DNA from 3 places in the Pantoea sp. SGAir0418 genome. Region 1 is predicted to be linked to each of the others. Evidence: riboswitches for the same ligand, from Rfam matches in the RefSeq annotation. Region 1 holds a riboswitch; each other region holds the start of a gene.
What was found. Region 1 has a riboswitch for thiamine pyrophosphate ahead of thiM (hydroxyethylthiazole kinase). Riboswitches for the same ligand answer to the same signal wherever they lie in the genome.

Region 1 (7,539 bases):
TGAGGCGGTGATTGAAGCGATGAGCCAGCCGGAAATCGCCATCGTGTCGATGACGGTCACGGAAAAAGGCTACTGTTCGCTGCCGTCGAGCGGCCAGCTCGACCTGACGCATCCGGACATCGTGCACGATGTGGCGCATCCTGACGCGCCGCGCTCGCTGCCCGGCGTGATCCTGGCGGCGATTGAACGCCGTCGCCAGCGCGATCTGCCGCCGTTTAGCGTGATGTCGTGTGACAACATGCCGGAGAACGGCCACGTTACGCGCAATGTGATAACCCAGCTGGCGCAGCGTCGCAGCCCGGCGCTGGCGGATTACATTCAGACCCACCTCACCTTTCCCTCAACCATGGTGGATCGCATCGTACCGGCGATGACCGATGAGGCTTTCGCAACGCTGGAAGCGCGGCTGGGCAGTCGCGATCCGGTGGCGGTAGAAGCCGAACCTTTTTTCCAGTGGGTGATTGAAGATAACTTCGTCAGCGGCCGCCCGGCGTGGGAACAGGCCGGTGCGGAGCTGGTGCGTGATGTGCTGCCGTACGAAGAGATGAAGCTGCGCATGCTCAACGGCAGCCACTCGTTCCTGGCTTATCTCGGCTATCTGGCCGGGTATCAGCACATCAGCGATTGCATGGCCGATGCGAATTTTCATCAGGCGGCGCGCGCGCTGATGCTGCAGGATCAGGCCCCCACGCTGCGCACGCAGGATGTTGATTTGGTCGCCTATGCCGACTCGCTGATCGCCCGTTACGAAAACCGGGCGATTAAACATCGCACTTATCAAATCGCCACCGACGGCACGCAGAAGCTGCCACAGCGCCTGCTGGATAGCGTGCGCTGGCATCTGCGTAACGGGACGGCCTGTGATTATCTGCTGCTGGGCGTAGCAGGCTGGATGCGCTATATCAGCGGCGTCGATGAGCAGGGCGCGGCGATTGAGATTCGCGATCCGCTCAGCGCGCAGCTGGCCAGCATTGTTGCCAATAGCGAGGATGGCCCGCAGCGCGTTGAGGCCTTACTGCGCCTGCAGGCGGTGTTCGGCGACGACTTACGTTATCACTCAGTGTTTGTTACGCGGCTTACCGAGCTGTATCAGCAGCTGCGGCTTACCGGTGCACGCGCCACGGTGCAGGCGCTGGTCACAGAAGGCTAAGCCGCCTGCACAAATGTGTAGCGCAGACGCAGCGTGCTGATTAGACTGACGCTTTCTCATCGGGCTGGCGGCGGCCAGCCGTAATACGGATATTGCTGCATGTCGATTGCCTATACCATAACCACCAGCGAACCGGTAAATCAGCAGATTTATCGCTATCTGCGGAAGGATATCGTAACCTGCGTGATCCATCCGGGCTCGCTGCTGTCGGAGAAAGAAGTGTCGGCGCGCTTCAACGTGTCGCGGCAGCCGGTGCGGGAAGCCTTTATCAAACTGGCGGAAGCCGGCCTGGTGCAGGTCCTGCCGCAGCGCGGCACCTTCGTGCGCAAAATCTCCGCCCAGCGCGTCGCCGACGGCCGTTTCATCCGTGAAGCGGTGGAGATCGCCGTGGTTCGCCGCGCCGCGCTGGAGATCGCTGCCACCGGACTGATGGCGCTGGAACACAATCTGCAGCTGCAGCGTCTGGCAGCGGAACGCCACGACAGCCAGGCGTTTCTGGCGCTCGACGATGAGTTTCACCGGTTGATTGCCGAAGGCATTGACTGCCTGCTGGCGTGGGAGACGGTGGAGAACATTAAAGCGACGATGGACCGCGTGCGCTTTCTGACGCTGAGCGAAGTGTCGCCGCCGGAGAGCCTGATTCAGCAGCACGAAGAGATTTTTGCCGCGCTGAAAGCGAAGAATGCCGATGCGGCTGAGAAGGCGATGCGGCGACATCTGCAGGAGATGATTCTGACCATCACGCCGATTGCCGAGCGCAACAGCGAATGGTTTGAAGGGCCGTAGTGTTGTTCGGTGAGCTTGCGGTGGGGTGTGATGCGGTGCGGTTTGATGCCCTCACCCCGACCCTCTTCCACCGGGAGAGGGCGCTGTTCCAGCTAGTCTTCAATAATTAACTCTGAAAACCCGCACAAAACAGTCCCCTCTCCCGCTCGCGGGAGAGGGTTAGGGTGAGGGTGAGGGTAAGGGTGAAGGTGAAAAAACGCCCCTCACACCATCAGGCAATCGTCACATCCTTTGCCAGATACACATCCTGCACCGCATTAATCAGCGCCACGCCCTCTTTCAGCGACTTCTTAAACGCCTTGCGCCCGAGAATCAGCCCCATGCCGCCGGCGCGTTTATTGATCACCGCCGTACGCACCGACTCCGCCACATCGGTCGCACCGGCTGAAGCACCGCCGGAGTTAATCAGCCCGGCGCGGCCCATATAGCAGTTGGCCAGCTGGTAGCGCACCAGATCGATCGGATTCTCACTGGTCAGCTTGCTGTACACGCGCTCATCGGTGTGGCCAAACTTCACCGCGTTATAACCGCCGTTATTCTCCGCCATTTTCTGCTTCACAATGTCGGCACCAATGGTGGCCGCCAGATGGTTAGCCTGACCGGTTAAATCGGCGCTGGCGTGATAATCCACCCCATCCTTCTTAAAATCGTTGTTGCGCAGATAAGCCCACAACACCGTCACCATGCCCAGCTCGTGCGCGCGCTCGAAGGCCGCTGCAATTTCCTCGATCTGCCGGCGTGACTGCTCAGAGCCAAAATAGATGGTGGCGCCAACCGCAACCGCGCCCATGTTGAATGCCTGCTCGACGCTGGCGTAGAGCGTCTGGTCATACTGCGTGGGATAGCTCAGGGTTTCGTTATGGTTCAGCTTGACCATAAACGGGATACGGTGCGCGTAGCGACGTGACACGGAGGCCAGCACGCCATAGGTTGACGCCACACAGTTACAGCCGGCTTCAATCGCCAGCTCGACGATATTCTTCGGGTCGAAATAGGCCGGATTGGCAGCGAACGAGGCGCCAGCAGAGTGTTCCACGCCCTGATCCACCGGCAGAATCGACAGATAGCCGGTACCCGCCAGACGGCCGGTGTTGTAGAGCGTCTGCATATTGCGCAGAACCGCAGGAGAACGATTGTTATCAATCATCACGCGATCGACATAATCCGCGCCCGGCAAATAAAGGCTGTCCGCTGGAATGGTCATGCAGCGATGTTGAAGAAGCGTATCCGCCTCTTTACCCAATAACTGTACGATGTCCGTCATGTTCGCTCCTGATAAATGGCTGGAAAAGAACCGGCACCTGCCGATTCGCCCCCACAGCCTGGACCGAAACGCGCCAGGCTGGCAAATTGCTGACTCCATTTTTCAGACGGATACGCAGTGAAAAAACGGCAATCTGGCGTTACGCCCTACCACCACTGATGGAAATGATGCACCGGCCCAATGCCGTGGCCGACCTCAAGCGAATCGGCGTGCAGCAGCGCCTGCTGCAGCCAGGCCTTGGCCTCCGCTACGGTGCCCGCCCAGTCCGCATGGCGCGGTCGCAATGCCGCCAGCGCCGCCGACAACGTGCAGCCGGTGCCGTGCGTATGACGGGTGTTAACGCGCGGCGCGGTAAAGCGCTGGCGGCCGGCGCGGGTGATCAGCCAGTCCGGGCTTTCCGCATCGCTGAGATGACCGCCCTTCATCAGCACCGCTTCACAGCCCAGTTCCAGCAGCGCATCGCCCTGCTGCAGCATAGTCGTTTCGTCCTGCGCCATGCGGCAACCCAGTAGCGCCGCGGCTTCCGGAAGGTTGGGCGTGATCAGCGATACCTGCGGCAGCAGCCGTTCACGAATGCTGGCTACCGCATCGGGCGACAGCAGCGCATCGCCGCTTTTGGCAATCATCACCGTATCCAGCACCACAAACGGCAGGCTGGCGCGTTTCAGCTTCTCTGCCACCACCTCAACGATCGCCGTCTCCGCCAGCATACCGATTTTCGCAGCGTCAATGCGCACGTCGTCCAGCACCGAGTCGAGCTGCGCCGCAACAAATGCCGGTTCGATGCGATACACCGACTGCACGCCGCGGGTGTTCTGTGCCACCAGCGCGGTAATCACGCTGGTGCCGTACGCGCCGAGCGCGGAAAACGCTTTCAGATCGGCCTGGATACCCGCGCCGCCGCTGGGGTCAGTGCCGGCAATGGTCAATGCATTGATGCGTTTCATGCCGCCACCTCCAGCGTCCACAGCGCATCGAGAAAAGCGGCGACGAAGCTGCCGGGCCCTGCCACGCTGCGCGCGGCCTGCTCTCCCGCCAGTGACATTACGCGGCAGGCCGCTGCCACGTGCTGGATGCGCTCGCCCGGCAGGCTGCTGCACGCCGCGACTACGGCGGATAGCGCACAACCGGTGCCGACCACGCGCGTCATCAGCGGGCTGCCGCCGGGAATCGCCAGCGTCTGGCGGCCATCGGTAACGTAATCGACTTCGCCGGTTACCGCAACGATAGTCGTGCAGCGTTGCGCCAGCTGCTGCGCGGCGTTCAGTGCAGCATCGGCCTGATGCACGCTATCCACACCGCGTCCGCCCGTGGCCTGGTGGGCTAAGGCGAGAATCTCTGAAGCGTTGCCGCGAATGGCCGCCGGTCGCAGGCTCAGCAACTGCTGACAGAATTCCGTACGCAGGGTTAGCGCGCCTACCGCCACCGGATCGAGCGTCCACGGCGTACCGGCTTGGTTAGCGGCCTGTACCGCCGCCAGCATTGCATCGCGACGCTCACGGGTTAAGGTACCGACGTTGATCAGCAGCGCATCGGCGAAACCGGCAAACTGCGCCGCTTCATCGCCATCAATCACCATCGCGGGTGAAGCCTGCAGCGCCAGCAGCACGTTGGCGGTAAAAGTTTGCACCACGTCGTTGGTCATACAGTGCACCAGCGGTGCCTGCTGCCGCAGCAGTTGCAGAGAGTGCGCGAGTTGCGCCGGGGAAAGAGGGTCAGGCTGTGTCATAAGGCTCCCAACCGGCAATCAGGAAGGCGAATGCGGTCAGGCATCTGACTTCCCTACGCTGGCATTATCCAGATCAGGTATTACGGGTATTTCTCAGCCTTCACAAAGAAGGGCACCCCGAGTCATGCACGTCCATGTCAGACATGCCTTCACAGCATAAAGGGTCAGCTTAAAGTTGTAAATCCTGCGGCGGGTGCGCTTTTTTTGCCGGGCAACGATGAGCAAAAATACGTGCGCCATCAATTTTCATGATTTTTTGATCATCAGGAAAATATAAACAAATCGACGGAGATCAATTTTCCTAAAAGCCCTAAAATTCATCAGGATAGTTAATTTAATCTGCCGGGGCAGTAGGCGGGAAATAAACAGAAGAAAGCGCGCAACTTGATTAATATCAAACCGGCCGGCAGCGTAACACGGCCTAATTCCCTTCCGGATTTGAAGATCGCTATTTCACCTTCACCCGGAATCGCTAATGACTTTATTCAGTTTTCTTCCGCACGCGCATCACTGGCACAATATCACCATTTCCCGTCAGGGCGCCGTCGCCCCCGGCGGCCGCTACAGGTACTCCACGTACCTCGAAGCCGAATGCAAACGCTGCGGCGAACGTATCCATAAAATCTATTATCGCGATATCAGCGATGAACAGGCGCGTCGCTGGCTGGGATAAAAAAAAGCCCCGCAACACAGGTTGCGGGGCGCTTGCGTGGCTATCGCAAAACTTATTCAGCCGGTTTGGTGCGGATCAGGTAATCAAACGCGCTCAGTGACGCTTTGGCCCCTTCACCGCTGGCAATGATAATCTGCTTGTACGGCACGGTGGTGCAGTCGCCGGCGGCGAATACGCCTTTCAGGCTGGTTTCGCCTTTGGCGTCGATCAGGATCTCGCCCATGCGGTTGCGCTCGACTGCGCCTTCCAGCCAGTTGGTGTTGGGCAGCAGACCAATCTGGACGAAGATACCGCTCAGCGCCAGTTCGTGGCTGGTCTGGTTATTGCGGTCGATGTAGGTCAGACCGGTAACTTTGCTGCCGTCGCCTGTCACCTCGGTGGTCTGCGCGTTCAGGATTACATCCACGTTTTTCAGGCTGCGCAGTTTATCCTGCAGCACTTTATCGGCGCGCATTTCGCTGGCGAATTCCAGCAGCGTAACGTGCTCGACAATACCGGCCAGGTCGATGGCCGCTTCAACGCCGGAGTTACCGCCACCGATCACCGCCGTGCGTTTGCCTTTAAACAGCGGGCCGTCACAGTGCGGGCAGTAGGTCACACCTTTGGTGCGATACTGCTCTTCGCCCGGAACGCCCATGTTGCGCCAGCGTGCGCCGGTAGCAATGATGATGCTGCGTGATTTCAGCACCGCGCCGGACGCGGTTTCGATGGCGTGCAGACCGCCCTCTTTCGCTGCCGGAATCAGCTTGATGGCGCTCTGGGTGTCGATCACGTCAACGTCATAGTCATCAACGTGCGCACGCAGGGAACCGGCGAGCTTCGCCCCTTCGGTTTTTGGCACGGAGATGTAGTTTTCAATGTCAACCGTGTCCAGCACCTGGCCGCCAAAGCGCTCGCCCATCAGGCCGGTACGGATGCCTTTACGCGCCGAGTAGATGGCCGCCGCAGCGCCCGCCGGGCCGCTGCCGACGATCAGCACTTCATACGCATCACGCTTGTTCAGCTCTTCTGCCGCGCGTTTGTCCGCGTTGGTGTCTACCTTACCGACGATTTCTGCCAGGCTCATGCGGCCCTGACCGAACTCTTTGCCGTTGAGGTAAACCGCCGGCACGCCCATCACGTTGCGCTCGGTGATTTCATTCTGGAACATGCCACCGTCGATGGCGGTGTGACGGATGCGCGGGTTGAGCACCGCCATCAGGTTCAGCGCCTGAACCACGTCCGGACAGTTGTGGCACGACAGAGAGTAATAGGTTTCGAAATGCAGGTCGCTGTCCAGCGCAACAACCTGATCCAGCAGGCTCTGCGCCTCTTTCGACGGATGTCCACCGGTCTGCAGCAGTGCCAGCACCAGTGAGGTAAATTCGTGGCCCATTGGCGAACCGGCAAAGCGCGGACCGCTGTGGCTGCCTGGGTTAGTAATCAGGAATGATGGTTTACGTACCGGTTGATCGTTCTCTTCACGGAAGCTGACTTTATCAGACAGACTCGCGATATCGGTCAGCAGAGTACGGATCTCTGCGGATTTTGCGCCATCGTCCAGTGTGGCAATCAACTCAACCGGTTTCGTTAGTTTCTCAAGGTAGGCCTTGAGCTGGGTTTTTAAATTGGTGTCGAGCATAGTGAGTTCCTGTGAAGAAAATCGGGTGCCGCAGCACCCGATGGAAGAAAGATCAAAGGGCGTTGGTAACTTAGATTTTGCCAACCAGGTCCAGTGATGGAGCCAGCGTTGCGTCGCCTTCTTTCCATTTAGCCGGGCAAACTTCACCTGGGTGAGAAGCCACATACTGAGCCGCTTTCACTTTACGCAGCAGGTCAGACGCGTCACGGCCGATGCCTTCTGCAGTGATTTCGATGGCCTGGATGATGCCTTCCGGGTCAACGATGAAGGTACCGCGGTCAGCCAGACCTTCTGCTTCACGCATGATTTCGAAGTT
Region 2 (7,539 bases), 1.8 Mb from region 1:
CTGCCCGGTGCCGCATCCAGCTCAGCGAAACGGCCGCACAGGCGCTTTTTCGCTACGCCGATGGTTGGCACATCCAGCAGCGAGCCGAAATGCGCAGCAACGCCCAGCCGGCGCGGATGAGAGATGCCATGGCCGTCGACGAACAGCAGATCGGGCCGCTGCGACAATTGCTGCCACGCCGCCTGCAGCGCTGGAATTTCGCGAAACGAGAGAAAACCGGGGATATAAGGCATGGTGGTCGCGACACGCGCGATGCGATGCTCCACCAGCGTTAATGAAGGGTATTCGAGGATCACCAGGGCGGCGCGCGTTACCTCGCCGCCCTGTTCAAAACCGACATCGGCGCCGCCAATGAAGCGCGGCGGCAGTACGTCAAAATCATCCTGCCGCACCACGCTGGCGGCGAGCTGTACCTGTTGCTGTCGTAGTGCGGCTAAATCCATGCTTATCCCTGATGATATGGTCGTGATAGCCGATGCACCGCCTCCACAAACGCGCCAGCGTGCTCTGGCGGAACATCCTGATGAATCCCGTGACCGAGGTTGAAGACGTGGCCTTCGCCTGCGCCAAAGCCTTCCAGAATCCCTGCCACTTCCTGCTCAATTCGTGCAGGGGGTGCATACAGCATAGACGGATCCATGTTGCCCTGCAGCGCGACTTTATCGCCCACACGGCGCCGCGCTTCGCCAATATCGGTGGTCCAGTCAAGGCCCAGCGCATCACAGCCGGTGGCCGCCATCTCTTCCAGCCACTGGCCGCCGCCCTTGGTAAACAGGGTGATGGGCACGCGTCGTCCTTCGTTCTCATGCAGCACGCTGTCGACGATTTTGTGCATGTAATAGAGCGAGAACTCGCGATAGTCGCGCCCGGTCAGCACGCCGCCCCAGGTATCAAACACCATCACCGACTGCGCACCCGCTTTAATCTGCGCGTTGAGGTAAAGGATCACGCTCTCTGCCAGCTTATCCAGCAGCGCGTGCAGCGTCTGTGGCTCGGCGTACATCATCTTCTTGATTTTGGTGAAAGCCTTGCTGCTGCCGCCTTCTACCATGTAGGTTGCCAGCGTCCACGGGCTGCCGGAGAAACCGATCAGCGGCACTTCGCCCTTGAGGTTATGACGGATGGTGCGCACCGCATTCATCACGTAACCCAGCTCCTGCTCCGGATCCGGCACCGGCAGTTTATCCACATCGGCACGGCAGGCGATGGGGTGGGAGAAACGCGGGCCTTCGCCGGTCTCAAAGTAGAGCCCCAGGCCCATCGCATCCGGAATGGTCAGGATATCGCTGAAGAGGATCGCGGCATCCAGCGCATAGCGGCGCAGCGGCTGCAGGGTAACTTCGCACGCCAGCTCCGCGTTCTTACACAGCGACATAAAATCACCGGCCTCAGCGCGCGTGGCTTTGTATTCCGGCAGGTAACGCCCGGCTTGTCGCATCATCCATACCGGGGTGATATCCACCGGCTGGCGTAACAGGGCGCGCAGATAACGATCGTTCTTCAGTTCACTCATAATGGGCTCTCTCATGCTAAGGCCGGCAGTGTAGCATTTTCACGCCGCGCTGGCGCGACACAGCGCAACCGTATCTTCAATCAGCCGGCGCGCCACGGTGCCCGGCGGCGGCAACAGGGGCAGATCATCGTAGCGATACCAGCCAGCATCCAGCAGCTCTTTACCATCGTGCTGCAGCTCGCCGCCATCGTACTCCGCCATGAACGCCATCATCAGCGAGTGCGGGAACGGCCACGGCTGCGAGGTCACGTAACGCACATTTTTTACCCGCACGTTGCTCTCTTCCATCACCTCGCGGGCCACCGCCTGCTCCAGCGTTTCGCCGACTTCGACAAAACCGGCCAGCACGGTGTAGATGCTGTTGCGATGGCGCGCATGGTTTGCCAGCAGGATCTCCTCACCGCGACGAATCGCCACAATGATGCAGGGGGCGATTTGCGGATAGTAGCGCTCGCGGCAGTGGCTGCACAGGCAGGCAAATTCGCGCTTGCTGTGCTGCATTTCATGGCCGCAATAGCCGCACCAGCGATGCGAACGGTAGAACTCTGCCAGCTGCACGCCGCGCCCGGCGAGCTGAAACAGACCGACATCTTCGTCAATTAGCTGGCGCACCGAGGCCATATTGTCCGGACGCGCTTCGCATACCAGCCAGACGTTTTCGCCCTGCCACTCGCCAATCACTCTGCCGCTGCTGCCGGTCAGGCCAAACTCGCCGGATAAGCCATGCGGCAACTCGCCTTGCGGCAACCAAAGTTTCTGCGCGGAGCTGACAATCCACCAGCCAGCGTCTACGCTTGAGATCTCACGTTGCATCTTAATCGTTGTCCTTAGCGTCAAATGGCACGCTGAAATCCTGATGTTAAGTGTGTAATAAACAACTATAACTCACCTGGAGCCCCGTATGCTTACCCAGTTAGATAACCTGACCGAGCGTGTAGGTGGCGGTAATGAATTAGTCGACTCATGGTTGCGCGCCCGTCGACAGCTGCTCGTCACCTATTACGAGTTAATTGGCATGAAGCCGAACAAAGAAGCGCTGACCGCGCTGGATGAACAGGCGCTGGATGCGTTTTGCCATCGTCTGGTGGACTATCTCTCTACCGGCCACTTCAGCGTTTACGAGCGCATCATCAGCGAGATGTCCGGCGACAGCCCGATGATTGCGGCGGCGCAGATCTATCCGGCGCTGGAAGGCAATACTGAACGTCTGATGCAACTGTATGACAGCCATCTGCAACAGGCCATTAATGACGACAACTGCGTGGATTTCCAGCAGGCGCTGTCAGAAGTGGGCGAAGCGCTGGAGTCACGCTTTACGCTGGAAGACAAACTGATTCAGCTCGCCTGGGATAATCAGCTGGCGCGCCCGCCGGTAGCCAATGACAGCACCATTGCTCGTCCAGCCTGAACCGCTGCAGTTGTAAAAGACTTGTTATTCAGGAAAAGCCCTTTTATGCTGAATGGGCTTTTTTATTGTCTTTTTTAACGACAATCCACAATCAAACTTTGCGATATAAGCGCAGCGTGCAGCAGTCAGTAAAGTCGCTTATCGCGTAAAACGTAAACTTGTCGGAGTGCCCTTAGGGGCTGAGACCGTTAATTCGGGATCCGCGGAACCTGATCAGGTTAGTACCTGCGAAGGGAACAAGAGTAGATGTGATCAGCACGGTGCAGTCAGGCGCCCGCACCGTTTCTGTTACTCCTTCCGGACTCCGGACAAGCAGCTTCCCCTTGTTTTCAGGAAACTTGCTATGTCTGATGCTAAAACCTCACGTCGTGAACAACGCGCGCAGGCGCAAAAATTTATCGATTCGCTCCAGGGAACCGCCTTCCCTAACTCAAAACGTATCTGGATCAGCGGCAGCCGTGCGGATATCCGCGTCCCGATGCGCGAAATTCAGCTCAGCCCGACGCACACCGGCGGCAGCAAAGATCATCCGCAATACGCAGACAATGAACCGGTGCCGGTGTATGACACCGCCGGTGCCTATGGCGATCCCCACGCGACCATCAATGTGCATCAGGGTCTGGCAAAATTGCGCGCCGGCTGGATCGCCGAACGCAACGACAGCGAAACCATCAGCGCACTCAGCTCAAGCTACAGTCAGCAGCGGCTGGCGGATGACGGGCTGGATCATCTGCGTTTTGAACATCTGCCGCTGCCGCGCCGGGCCAAAGCGGGTCGCCGCGTCACGCAGCTGCATTATGCGCGTCAGGGCATCATCACGCCGGAGATGGAGTTCATCGCGCTGCGCGAAAACATGGGACGTGAGCGTATCCGCAGTGCAACGCTGTTGCAGCAGCACGCCGGCCACGGCTTTGGTGCGCAGCTGCCAGAGAATATCAGCGCCGAATTCGTGCGCGCTGAAGTGGCCAGCGGCCGCGCCATCATTCCTGCCAACATCAATCATCCGGAATCGGAGCCGATGATTATCGGCCGCAATTTTCTGGTGAAGGTCAACGCCAACATCGGCAACTCGGCGGTAAGTTCGTCGATTGAAGAGGAAGTGGAAAAACTGGTGTGGGCCACGCGCTGGGGGGCAGATACCGTGATGGATCTGTCGACCGGCCGCTATATCCATGAAACGCGCGAGTGGATTTTGCGCAACAGTCCGGTGCCGATCGGCACGGTGCCAATCTATCAGGCGCTGGAAAAGGTCAACGGTATTGCAGAAGATCTTAACTGGGACATTTTCCGCGATACCCTGCTGGAACAGGCTGAGCAGGGTGTTGATTACTTCACCATTCACGCGGGCGTGCTGCTGCGCTATGTGCCGATGACCGCACAACGGCTGACCGGCATCGTGTCGCGCGGCGGCTCAATCATGGCGAAGTGGTGCCTGTCACATCATCAGGAAAACTTCCTCTACCAGCATTTCCGCGAAATCTGTGAAATCTGCGCCGCCTATGATGTCGCGCTGTCGCTCGGTGATGGTTTACGTCCCGGCTCGATTCAGGACGCCAACGACGAAGCCCAGTTTGCCGAACTGCGTACCTTAGGCGAGCTGACGCAAATCGCCTGGCAATATGATGTGCAGGTCATGATTGAAGGCCCCGGTCACGTGCCGATGCAGATGATCCGCCGCAATATGACCGAGCAGCTGGAACACTGCCATGAAGCGCCGTTTTATACGCTGGGCCCGCTGACGACCGATATCGCGCCGGGCTACGATCATTTCACCTCCGGGATTGGCGCCGCCATGATCGGCTGGTTTGGCTGCGCGATGCTGTGCTACGTCACGCCGAAAGAGCACCTTGGCCTGCCGAATAAAGAGGATGTTAAGCAGGGGCTGATTACCTACAAGATCGCCGCGCACGCTGCCGATCTGGCTAAAGGCCATCCCGGCGCGCAGATCCGCGACAACGCCATGTCGAAAGCTCGCTTCGAGTTCCGCTGGGAAGATCAGTTTAATCTGGCGCTCGATCCGCATACCGCGCGGGCCTATCACGACGAAACTCTGCCGCAGGAATCCGGCAAAGTGGCCCACTTCTGTTCCATGTGCGGCCCCAAATTCTGTTCAATGAAAATCACCCAGGAAGTGCGCGAATTTGCCGCCCGCCAGCAGGCGGAAGCCCAGCCGATAGCGCTGGGCATGGCGCAAATGTCCGATGCCTTCCGTAGCCGTGGCGGCGAGCTGTATCACGCCGCCGATGCCCTGAAAGAGGAAAAATGATGACTGAAGCCTTCCCTGCCACCGCGCCAAAACTGGGGCTCTATCCGGTTGTCGACAGCGTGTTGTGGATTGAACGCCTGCTGGCAGCCGGCGTGCGCACCCTCCAGCTGCGCATCAAAGATGGCGATGATCGCCAGATTGAAGCCGCAGTACGCGATGCCATCGCCCTGGGCAAACAGTACGGCGCGCGGCTGTTTATCAACGATTACTGGCGCTTAGCGATTAAGTACAACGCTTATGGTGTGCATCTTGGTCAGGAGGATCTGGATGTGGCCGACCTGGACGCTATCCGCCACGCCGGCTTACGCCTGGGTCTGTCGACACACGATGACGCCGAGCTGGATCGCGCGCTGGCGCTGCGTCCGTCCTATATTGCGCTCGGCCACATCTTTCCGACACAAACCAAAGAGATGCCCTCTGCGCCGCAGGGCATAGCCGAGCTGAAGCGCCATCTGGCGCGGCTGCAGCACATTCCCACCGTAGCGATTGGCGGCATTTCGCTGGCACGCGTGCCGGAGGTGCTGGCGACCGGCGTCGGCAGCATTGCCGTGGTCAGCGCGATTATCCAGGCGGAAGACTGGCAGGCGGCGACCCGCCAGCTGCTGGCGCTGGTAGAATCCCCAGAGCATGTCGCAAAAGCGTTGTAACTGACTGCAACGGCGCTAAAAATCCGCGAATACGGCGCGCAAACGGCAGCAGTCAGGGCTGGCGCGACCGGGGACAATCGCTAAAGTGAGCCTGCCCGCTGTCGCTTGCAGCGGGCCAGGGCTGGCTTCCCCGACTCTCTGTCCGGCCCTGCCTTTCCACCGTTATTCTGTCAGGGAGGTAGTATGGCGCGTTTCCGCACTGCAGGCCTGCATGGCACGCTCCACGGCTGCGCCGAGGCTGGCAATCGCCTGCTCGGTTTGCTCATTCATTGGCAGACCATAATTGAGGCGCAGGCAGTTGCGATATTTACCCGCCGCCGAAAACAACGAACCGACCGCCACCTGGATTTTCAGCTCCCGCAGTTCCGCATTCAGCCGCACCGCATCGAAGGCTTCCGGCAGCTCAATCCACATCAGGAAACTGCCCTGCGGCCGCGAGACGCAAATACCGCAGGGAAAATAGTGGCGCACCCAGCAGCTAAACGTCTCATAGTTACGCTGATACACATGGCGCATGCGGCGCAAATGCGGCAGGTAATGGCCCTGACGAATAAACTCTGCGACCGCATACTGCGGCTGCGTTGCCGTCGAACCGGTGCCAATATATTTCATGTGCAGTACGCGATCGCGATAGCGTCCCGGCGCGACCCAGCCCACGCGCAAGCCGGGCGCCAGGGTTTTGGAAAACGAGCTGCACAGCAGCACGCGGCCATCCATATCCAGCGATTTGATGGTGATCGGACGCGGATACTCCCACGCCAGCTCGCCGTAAACATCATCTTCAATGATCGCCGCGTCAAAGCGCTGCGCCAGCGTCAGCAGCGCGCGCTTACGCGCTTCCGGCATGATAAATCCAAGCGGATTATTACAGTTGGGTACCACCACCACCGCTTTGATTGGCCACTGCTCAAACGCCAGCTCCAGCGCCTCAAGACTGATCCCGCTGACCGCATCGGTAGGGATTTCAATGGCGCGGATGCCCAGACCGCGCAGTGTCTGCATGGTGCCGTGAAACGCTGGCGACTCGACGGCAATGATATCGCCTGGCTCGCACACGGCGCGAATCGACACCGACAGCGCTTCATGGCAACCGGTAGTGATGACAATATCTTCCGCCGTCAGCTGACAGCCGCTGTCAATTGTCAGCCGCGCAATCTGCTCGCGCAGCGCTGCCACGCCGAGCAGGCTGTCGTAGTTGAGCTGATCAATGTCCTGCTTCTGCGCCATGCGGCCCATGATTTTCCACAGCGGCTTGAGCGTCGGCTGGGTCAGGTCCGGCATGCCGCTGCCCAGCTGCAGCACGTCGCCATTAATGCGGCTGCTCAGCAGCTCCAGCACCGATTCCCACTGGGTGATCTCAACCGGACGCTGTATGGGTCGGGTCATCGCGGGCACCGGCGGCGTGGCTTTACGGGTAGCGACAAAATAGCCGGAACGCGGCTGCGGCACGATAAGCTGCTTCTCTTCCAGCAGATGATAAGCCTGCTGCACGGTGCTGATGCTGACACCGTGCTCAATGCTGAGCGTACGCACCGAGGGCAAGCGTTCGCCGCTGCGATACAGCCCCTGCTCAATACGGTCTGAAAGCAGACAGGCCAGATGTTGATAGCGCGTCATTGTGTGCCTCGCTGCGTTAACGGTGATCAAAAATCAGTACAGATGACGCCTATTTCTACCATTCAGATCGGTACGGGCGCAATCTGTA
Region 3 (7,539 bases), 1.8 Mb from region 1:
GCACGCCGAGGGTGATGAGCGTCAGATAGTGACGGTTAAAGGCAAACAGTAGCGCGTTGGCCACCGCCATCAGGCAGCAAAACAGGACCAGATGACGGCGATCGCCACGGTTATCCGAACGCTTCGCCATCAGCAGGCTGATTACGATCCCGGCGACGGCGTTGATGGTAAAGAACAGGCCGACCCAGAACGGTCGCACCTGCACCTCGCGCGTCAAAAACAGGCTGAGCGTCGGCGCCTGTAACGCCCCCGCCACGCCGACCATAAACGACACCGCCATAAAGGAGAGGTAAACCGGATTCAGGCGGCGCGGCCGCGGTAACAGCGATTTCATGCAGAAATCCCTTTGAGGAAAAAGACCGGGAAAAAACAGCGTAGAAGATTCCACAGCAAAACGAAAAAAGCCAGCAGAGAAAAACTCCGCTGGCGGTGAAATTGCACCCTACTCAGAAAAGGTTCCACGTCGGCGGAACCGCTGGCAGAGCGCCATTCATTGCTGAATGCCTCCCGCTCTTCCATTGCCCGCCAGTATGCCTCTAATATGGGGCAGGAAAAACTGAGCGAAGTCGAGAAGGAGTTCCCCTTTTATGTCCTCTGCGCGTCTGCAACAGCAATTCATTCGCCTGTGGCAACACTGTCAGGGCCAGGATCAGGAAACCACGCTGAGCGAACTGGCCGAACTGCTGCACTGCTCACGCCGCCACATGCGTAACCTGCTGAACGCCATGCAGGCGGCGGGCTGGCTGATCTGGCAGGCTGAAGCCGGTCGCGGTAAACGCTCGCTGCTGAGCTTCTGCTACACCGGACTGGCGCTACAGCAGCAGCGCGCAGAAGACCTGCTGGAGCAGGATCGCATCGACCAGCTGGTGCAGCTGGTGGGCGATAAAAACCAGGTGCGGCAGATGATTGCCGCGCACCTTGGCCGCAGCTTTCGCCAGGGCAAGCATATTCTGCGCGTGCTCTACTACCGGCCCTTGCCTAACCTGCTGCCCGGCTCGCCGCTGCGCCGTTCAGAAACCCACCTGGCGCGTCAGATATTCAGCGGCCTGACGCGTATAAATGAGGAAAAGGGGGAAATCGCCGCCGACATCGCCCATCACTGGCAGCAAACCTCTCCGCTGCACTGGCGCTTCTTCCTGCGGCCGGCAATCCGCTTTCATCATGGCCGCGAGCTGGAGATGGAGGATGTCATCGCCTCGCTGGAACGGGTGCGCAGCCAGCCGCTGTTTTCGCATATCGACCAACTGCACTCGCCGGCGCCGTGGACGCTGGATATCCATCTCAGCCAGCCGGACTGCTGGCTGCCGTGGCTGCTGGCCAGCGTCAGCGCCATGATTCTGCCGCGTGAATGGCCGACACTGCGCCACTTCGCCCGTCAGCCCATTGGCACCGGTCCGTACAGCGTGGTGCGCAATCAGCAAACCCAGCTGAAAATCGCCGCGTTTGATGACTACTTCGGCTACCGCGCGCTGATTGATGATGTCTCGATCTGGGTGCTGCCGGAGATCAGCGATGAGCTGGTCTACGCCGGTGTAAAACTGGAAGGCGAAAACGACGACGAAAAATCGGAAGAGAGTCGCCTCGAAGAGGGCTGCTATTTTCTGCTGTTCGATCAGCGCTCTGAACGCGGGCGCGATGCCGGTTTCCGCCGCTGGGTGAGCGATCTGCTTAACCCTATCGCGCTGCTCAATCATGCCGGCGTCGGCTATCAGCGCTACTGGTTCCCGGCTTATGGCCTGCTGCCGCGCTGGCACCATCGGCGCGATATCACCCCAGCCCACAAGCCCGACGGCGTGACCCAGCTGACGCTCAGCTGGTACAGCCACCACGTCGAACACGAGGGCATCGCCAATGCGCTGCGGCCACTGCTGGCGCAGCAGGGCGTTGAGCTGATTACCCGTGAAGTGAGCTACGAAAGCTGGTTCGACGGCGCGGGCGAGAGTGACATCTGGCTGGGCAGCGTCAACTTTACCCTGCCGCTCGACTACGCCCTGTTCGCTCAGCTCTACGAGCTACCGCTGATGCATCACTGTATCCCGCTGGACTGGCAGGCCGACGCCGCGCGCTGGCGAGAGAAAGCGCTGCCGCTGGCGGAGTGGAGCAAACAGCTGGTAAACAGCGACTATCTGCATCCGCTGTTTCATCACTGGCTGCTGCTGGAGGGCCAGCGCAGCATGCGTGGCGTGCGACTGAACACGCTCGGCTGGTTTGACTTCAAGTCTGCCTGGTTCGCCCCGCCGGAGCTGTAAAAAGGGCAGCATCGGACAACACGACCGGCAGGTGAACCTTTCGCGTTGTCCTGTAAATGTCTAGAATATGTCGTTCTCAACGGGGTGCCGGTTAACTGGCTGAGAGAGACCCGTCGAACCTGATCCGGCTCGTACCGGCGTAGGGATTTGAGATGCTCCGCCCTCAGATCCTTTGCGACGCAACCTTACCTTCTTCTTAAGGAACGCAAAGTGTTAAATAAAGTTCTGCCCCTGTTGCTGCTGATCGCGGCGCCGGCTCTGGCGGCCAAACCCGTCCTCACCGTGTATACCTACGACTCGTTCGCCGCCGACTGGGGCCCCGGTCCGGCAGTGAAAAAAGCCTTTGAGGCCCGGTGCGGCTGTGAGCTGAACTATGTGGCGCTGGAGGATGGCGTATCGCTGCTTAATCGCCTGCGTATGGAAGGAAAGAACAGCAAGGCCGACGTGGTGCTGGGGCTGGACAATAACCTGATTCAGGCGGCGGAAAAAACCGGCCTGTTCAGCAAAAGCACGGTGGATACCCGTGCACTGCAGCTGCCGGACGGCTGGCACAATGACACTTTTATCCCGTTTGATTACGGCTACTTCGCGTTCGTTTACGACAAAAACAAGCTAAAGAATCCGCCGCACAGCCTGAAGGAGCTGGTCGAAAGCCCGGAAAAATGGCGGGTGATTTATGAAGACCCGCGCACCAGCACGCCGGGGCTCGGTCTGCTGCTGTGGATGCAGAAAGTGTACGGCGATGACGCGCCGGCGGCCTGGCAGAAGCTGGCCAGCAAAACCGTGACCGTCACCAAAGGCTGGAGCGAAGCTTATGGTCTGTTCCTCAAAGGCGAAAGCGATCTGGTGCTGAGCTATACCACCTCGCCGGCTTACCACATTATTGAAGAGAAAAAGGATAACTACGCCGCCGCGCCGTTCAGCGAAGGCCATTATCTGCAGGTAGAAGTGGGCGCGCAGCTCGCCAGCAGCAAACAGCCGCAGCTGGCGCAGCAATTCATGCAGTTTATGGTGTCGCCAGCGTTTCAGCGCACCATTCCCACCGGCAACTGGATGTATCCGGTGATCAAAAGCGATTTACCCGCCGGTTATCAGGCGTTGCCGGTGCCTGCGAATGCGCTGCAATACACCCCGACAGAGGTGGCTGACCATCGCGCGGCGTGGATTAGCGCGTGGCAGCGCGCCGTCAGCCGCTGATGCCCGGCTGGCTACTGCCCGGAGCGCTTAGCGCGCTGCTATTATGTGCGGTCGCGCTGCTGGCGCTCGGTGCCCTGCTGCTCGCCGCGCCGGCCACCGACTGGCGCGCGCTGCTCACTGACAGCTATCTGCACCATGTGCTGGCGTTCTCCTTTGAGCAGGCGCTGCTGTCAGCGCTGCTCTCGGTGCTGCCGGCCATTCTGCTGGCCCGCGCGCTCTATCGCCGCCGCTTTACCGGCCGCACGCTGCTGCTGCGCCTGTGCGCCATGACGCTGGTGCTGCCGGTGCTGGTCGCCGTATTCGGTCTGCTGAGCGTCTACGGGCGCAGCGGCTGGCTGGCGCAGCTGTGCACCACAGTCGGTATCGATTATCACTTCTCGCCCTATGGCCTGCAGGGTATTTTGCTGGCGCACGTGTTCTTTAATCTGCCGCTGGCGACGCGCATGCTGCTGCAGGCGCTGGAGAGCATTCCCGGCGAGCAGCGCCAGCTGGCGGCGCAGCTCGGTCTGCGCGGCTGGTCGCTGTTTCGCCTGCTGGAGTGGCCGTGGCTGCGCCGTCCGCTGCTGCCAACGGCGGCGCTGATCTTTATGCTGTGCTTCGCCAGTTTTGCCACCGTGCTGGCACTGGGCGGCGGTCCGCAGGCCACCACGCTGGAGCTGGCCATTTATCAGGCGCTTAGCTTTGATTACGATCCCGGCCGCGCCGCGCTGCTGGCACTGTTGCAGCTCGGCTGCTGTCTGCTGCTGGTGCTGCTTAGCCAGCGCTTCAGTAAAGCGATTCCGGCCGGTAGCCAGACGGTGCGCGGCTGGCGCGATCCGCAGGATTCCTGGCACGCACGCATCGCGGATACGCTGCTGATTACGCTGGCACTACTGTTACTGCTGCCACCGCTGGCGGCGGTGCTGGTCGACGGCTTACGCGGCGGCATTGCCGGCGCGCTGCAACAGCCCGCGCTGTGGCAGGCCACGTGGACGTCGCTGCGCATCGCACTCGGTGCCGGTGTGCTGTGCGTGCTGCTGACCATGATGCTGCTGTGGAGCAGTCGCGAACTGCGCCAGCGTCAGCAGCGCTTCGCCGCGCAGGCCATGGAACTCAGCGGAATGCTGATTCTGGCAATGCCGGGCATCGTGCTGGCGAGCGGGTTCTTTCTGCTGTTCAACGCCACCGTTGGCCTGCCGCAGCGTGCCGATGCGCTGGTGATCTTCACCAACGCGCTGATCGCCATCCCCTACGCCATGAAAGTGCTGGAAAATCCGATGCGCGATCTCAGCGCGCGCTACGCTCAGCTGTGCGCCTCGCTGGGCATCAGTGGGTTTACTCGCCTGCGGCTGATTGAACTGCGGGCGCTGAAACGTCCGCTGGCACAGGCGCTGGCTTTTGCCTGCGTGCTGTCGATTGGGGATTTCGGCGTGGTGGCGCTGTTCGGCAGCGCCGATTTCCGCACCCTGCCGTTTTATCTGTTCCAGCAGATTGGCGCCTATCGCGGTGCCGATGGCGCGGTAACCGCGCTGCTACTGCTGCTGTTATGCCTGCTGCTGTTTACGCTGATGGAAAAATTACCGGGTCGCCATGCTGACACTGAATAACCTTACTTATCTCTACCTGCATCTGCCGATGCGCTTCAGCTTTAGCGCACAGGCCGGTGAACGTCTCGCCATTCTCGGCCCGAGCGGCGCGGGCAAAAGTACCCTGCTGAGCCTGCTCGGCGGCTTTCTGCCGGTGAGTCAGGGCAGCCTGCTGATCGATGGCATCGACCACACCCGTAGCGTGCCTTCCGCGCGGCCGGTATCAATGCTGTTTCAGGAGAACAATCTGTTTCCGCACCTGACAGTGCAGCAAAATCTGGGGCTGGGCCTGCATCCCGGCCTGAAGCTGACGCGCGAACAGCAGCAGCAGGTACAGCAGATTGCGGAGCAAACCGGGCTGGAATCGATGCTGACGCGTCTGCCCGGCCAGCTCTCCGGCGGTCAGCGACAGCGCGTGGCGCTGGCGCGCTGCCTGCTGCGCAATCAGCCGGTACTGCTGCTGGACGAGCCGTTTTCGGCACTCGATCCGGCGCTGCGCAGCGAGATGTTACAGCTGGTGCGCGCGGTGTGCGAGGCGCGCACTATCACGCTGCTGATGGTGTCGCACAGTCTGGAGGATGCGCAGCAGATTGCGTCACGCAGCCTGGTGATTGTTGACGGTCGGGTGTACTGGGATGGCAGCACCGCCAGCCTGCTGCGCGGAGAAAGCCCGGCGGCCGCCATCCTTGGCGTATCACCGCGTTAAGCGAAGAACACTTTCCACAGCAGCTGCAGGAAAATCGGCATCATCGGGTGGAACAACAGTGCAATAAAGGCACCCACGCCGATGAGCGCCATCAGCGGAGCCAGCCAGCGCAGCCGCGCCAGTGGCAGATAAGGCGTGGCCCAGTCGACGCTTTTGCCGCTGCGCCACCAGCGCCACAGCAGCCAGCCGCCGATCCACAGCAGCAGCGCCACCGCCAGTAGCAGCCATTTGAAGCTGTCGCCCTGCGCCGCCTGCGGCACGTCGATCGCCACGCCCGCCAGAATGCCCGGCATCAGGTAAGCCGGCGGCCACAGGATGCAGCCGATAATGTTCGGCGGCAGGAATTTACGCACCGGCAGCTCCAGCATGCCGGCCGCCAGCGGAATCAGCGGACGCGTCGGTCCGACAAAGCGCCCCACGAGGATGGTAAACATGCTGTGCTGATGCAGCGCGTGCTCGGTTTTATCCAGCAGCCCTTTGTATTTTTGCAGGTATTTCCAGCGGTGCAGCGGTCCCTGGAATTTCCAGCCAATGCCGTACGACACCCAGTCGCCAATCAGACAGCCGGCCAGCCCGGCGGCCCACGCCGGATAGAGCCCGATTTGTCCGCTGCCCACCAGCGCGCCGAGGCTGGCCATCAGGACCGTTCCCGGCAGCAGCAGGCCGACAAACGCCAGCGACTCAAGAAAGGTCACCAGCGCCACGGCAATCAGCGCGTACTCCAGCGATTGCGTAAACAGGTGTTGGATCCAGGCTTCCATAACTATCCTCTGCGGAATATAGAGGCTGGATTGTCCTGAGACAGCCCCACAGCGTCAAGCAATTCCCCGCGCTGCCGCACGCCCGCGCCGCACAGACGACGGCACCACCGGCAGTACACTGTATAAACATCCATGATATACTGAAATGAATTCATTCTCCGGAGTTAACGTGACCGAACCGCGCGCAGGATTTTTGCTGACTCGCCACTGGCGGGATACCCCGACCGGCAGCGAAGTGGTGCTGTGGCTGGCCACCGACCAGGGCCCGCAGCGCCTGGTGCTGCCTGCGCAGGAGTCAGTGGCGTTTATTCCCCGGGAGTTTCAGGCGCAAACCGAAGCGCTGATTCGCGACGAGCGCCATACGCGCCTGCAACCGCTGGATCTGAAAGATTTCCGGCGCCGACCGGTGCTGGGACTCTATTGCCGCAGCCACCGACAGCTGCAAAGCATCGAAAAACGCCTGCGTGAAAACGGCATTGCGGTGTATGAAGCAGATATCCGCCCGCCGGAACGCTATCTGATGGAGCGCTTTATCACGGCACCGGTGTGGTTCAGCGGCGAGCCGCGCGGCGACAGCCTCGTCAACGCGCGCCTCAAGCCGCATCCCGATTACCGTCCGCAACTGAAATGGGTGTCGCTCGACATCGAAACCACCGAGCACGGCGAGCTGTACTGCATCGGGCTGGAGGGCTGCGGCCAGCGCCAGGTGTATATGCTCGGCCCGCCGAACGGTGATGCCAGCCAGCTGGATTTTGAGCTGATTTACCTCGACAGCCGGCCACAGCTGCTGGAGCAGCTTAACGCCTGGTTCGCCCGTCACGATCCCGATGTCATCATCGGCTGGAACGTGGTGCAGTTCGACCTGCGCGTGCTGCAAAAACATGCCGACCGCTACGGTATTCCGCTGCGTCTTGGCCGTCAGCAGCAGCCGCTGGAGTGGCGCGAGCACGGCTTTAAGCCCGGCGTGTTCTTCGCTCAGGCCAGCGGCCGGCTGGTGATTGACGGTATTGAGGCGCTGAAATCGGCGTTCTGGGACTTCGCCTCATTCAGCCTGGAAGCGG

Region 2: linked by a shared signal. The riboswitch ahead of thiC (phosphomethylpyrimidine synthase ThiC) and the one ahead of thiM (hydroxyethylthiazole kinase) in region 1 are both predicted to bind thiamine pyrophosphate.
Region 3: linked by a shared signal. The riboswitch ahead of thiB (thiamine ABC transporter substrate binding subunit) and the one ahead of thiM (hydroxyethylthiazole kinase) in region 1 are both predicted to bind thiamine pyrophosphate.

The regions. Positions count from the first base shown of each region.
Region 1 covers NZ_CP027911.1:1,489,068-1,496,606, reverse strand. The annotation lists gene C1N84_RS06790 (mannitol dehydrogenase family protein) at 1-1,150, shown strand, start outside; gene C1N84_RS06785 (GntR family transcriptional regulator) at 1,250-1,936, shown strand; gene fbaB (class I fructose-bisphosphate aldolase) at 2,148-3,200, opposite strand; gene thiD (bifunctional hydroxymethylpyrimidine kinase/phosphomethylpyrimidine kinase) at 3,347-4,147, opposite strand; gene thiM (hydroxyethylthiazole kinase) at 4,144-4,929, opposite strand; TPP riboswitch at 4,963-5,059, opposite strand; gene C1N84_RS06765 (hypothetical protein) at 5,405-5,602, shown strand; gene ahpF (alkyl hydroperoxide reductase subunit F) at 5,655-7,223, opposite strand; gene ahpC (alkyl hydroperoxide reductase subunit C) at 7,294-7,539, opposite strand, start outside.
Region 2 covers NZ_CP027911.1:3,749,020-3,756,558, forward strand. The annotation lists gene nfi (deoxyribonuclease V) at 1-443, opposite strand, end outside; gene hemE (uroporphyrinogen decarboxylase) at 446-1,513, opposite strand; gene nudC (NAD(+) diphosphatase) at 1,553-2,326, opposite strand; gene C1N84_RS17500 (Rsd/AlgQ family anti-sigma factor) at 2,415-2,921, shown strand; TPP riboswitch at 3,074-3,174, shown strand; gene thiC (phosphomethylpyrimidine synthase ThiC) at 3,265-5,187, shown strand; gene thiE (thiamine phosphate synthase) at 5,187-5,834, shown strand; gene C1N84_RS17515 (aminotransferase-like domain-containing protein) at 5,997-7,451, opposite strand.
Region 3 covers NZ_CP027911.1:3,293,877-3,301,415, forward strand. The annotation lists gene C1N84_RS15470 (MFS transporter) at 1-334, opposite strand, end outside; gene sgrR (HTH-type transcriptional regulator SgrR) at 588-2,249, shown strand; TPP riboswitch at 2,320-2,413, shown strand; gene thiB (thiamine ABC transporter substrate binding subunit) at 2,460-3,446, shown strand; gene thiP (thiamine/thiamine pyrophosphate ABC transporter permease ThiP) at 3,422-5,032, shown strand; gene thiQ (thiamine ABC transporter ATP-binding protein ThiQ) at 5,016-5,717, shown strand; gene C1N84_RS15495 (DedA family protein) at 5,714-6,478, opposite strand; gene polB (DNA polymerase II) at 6,648-7,539, shown strand, end outside.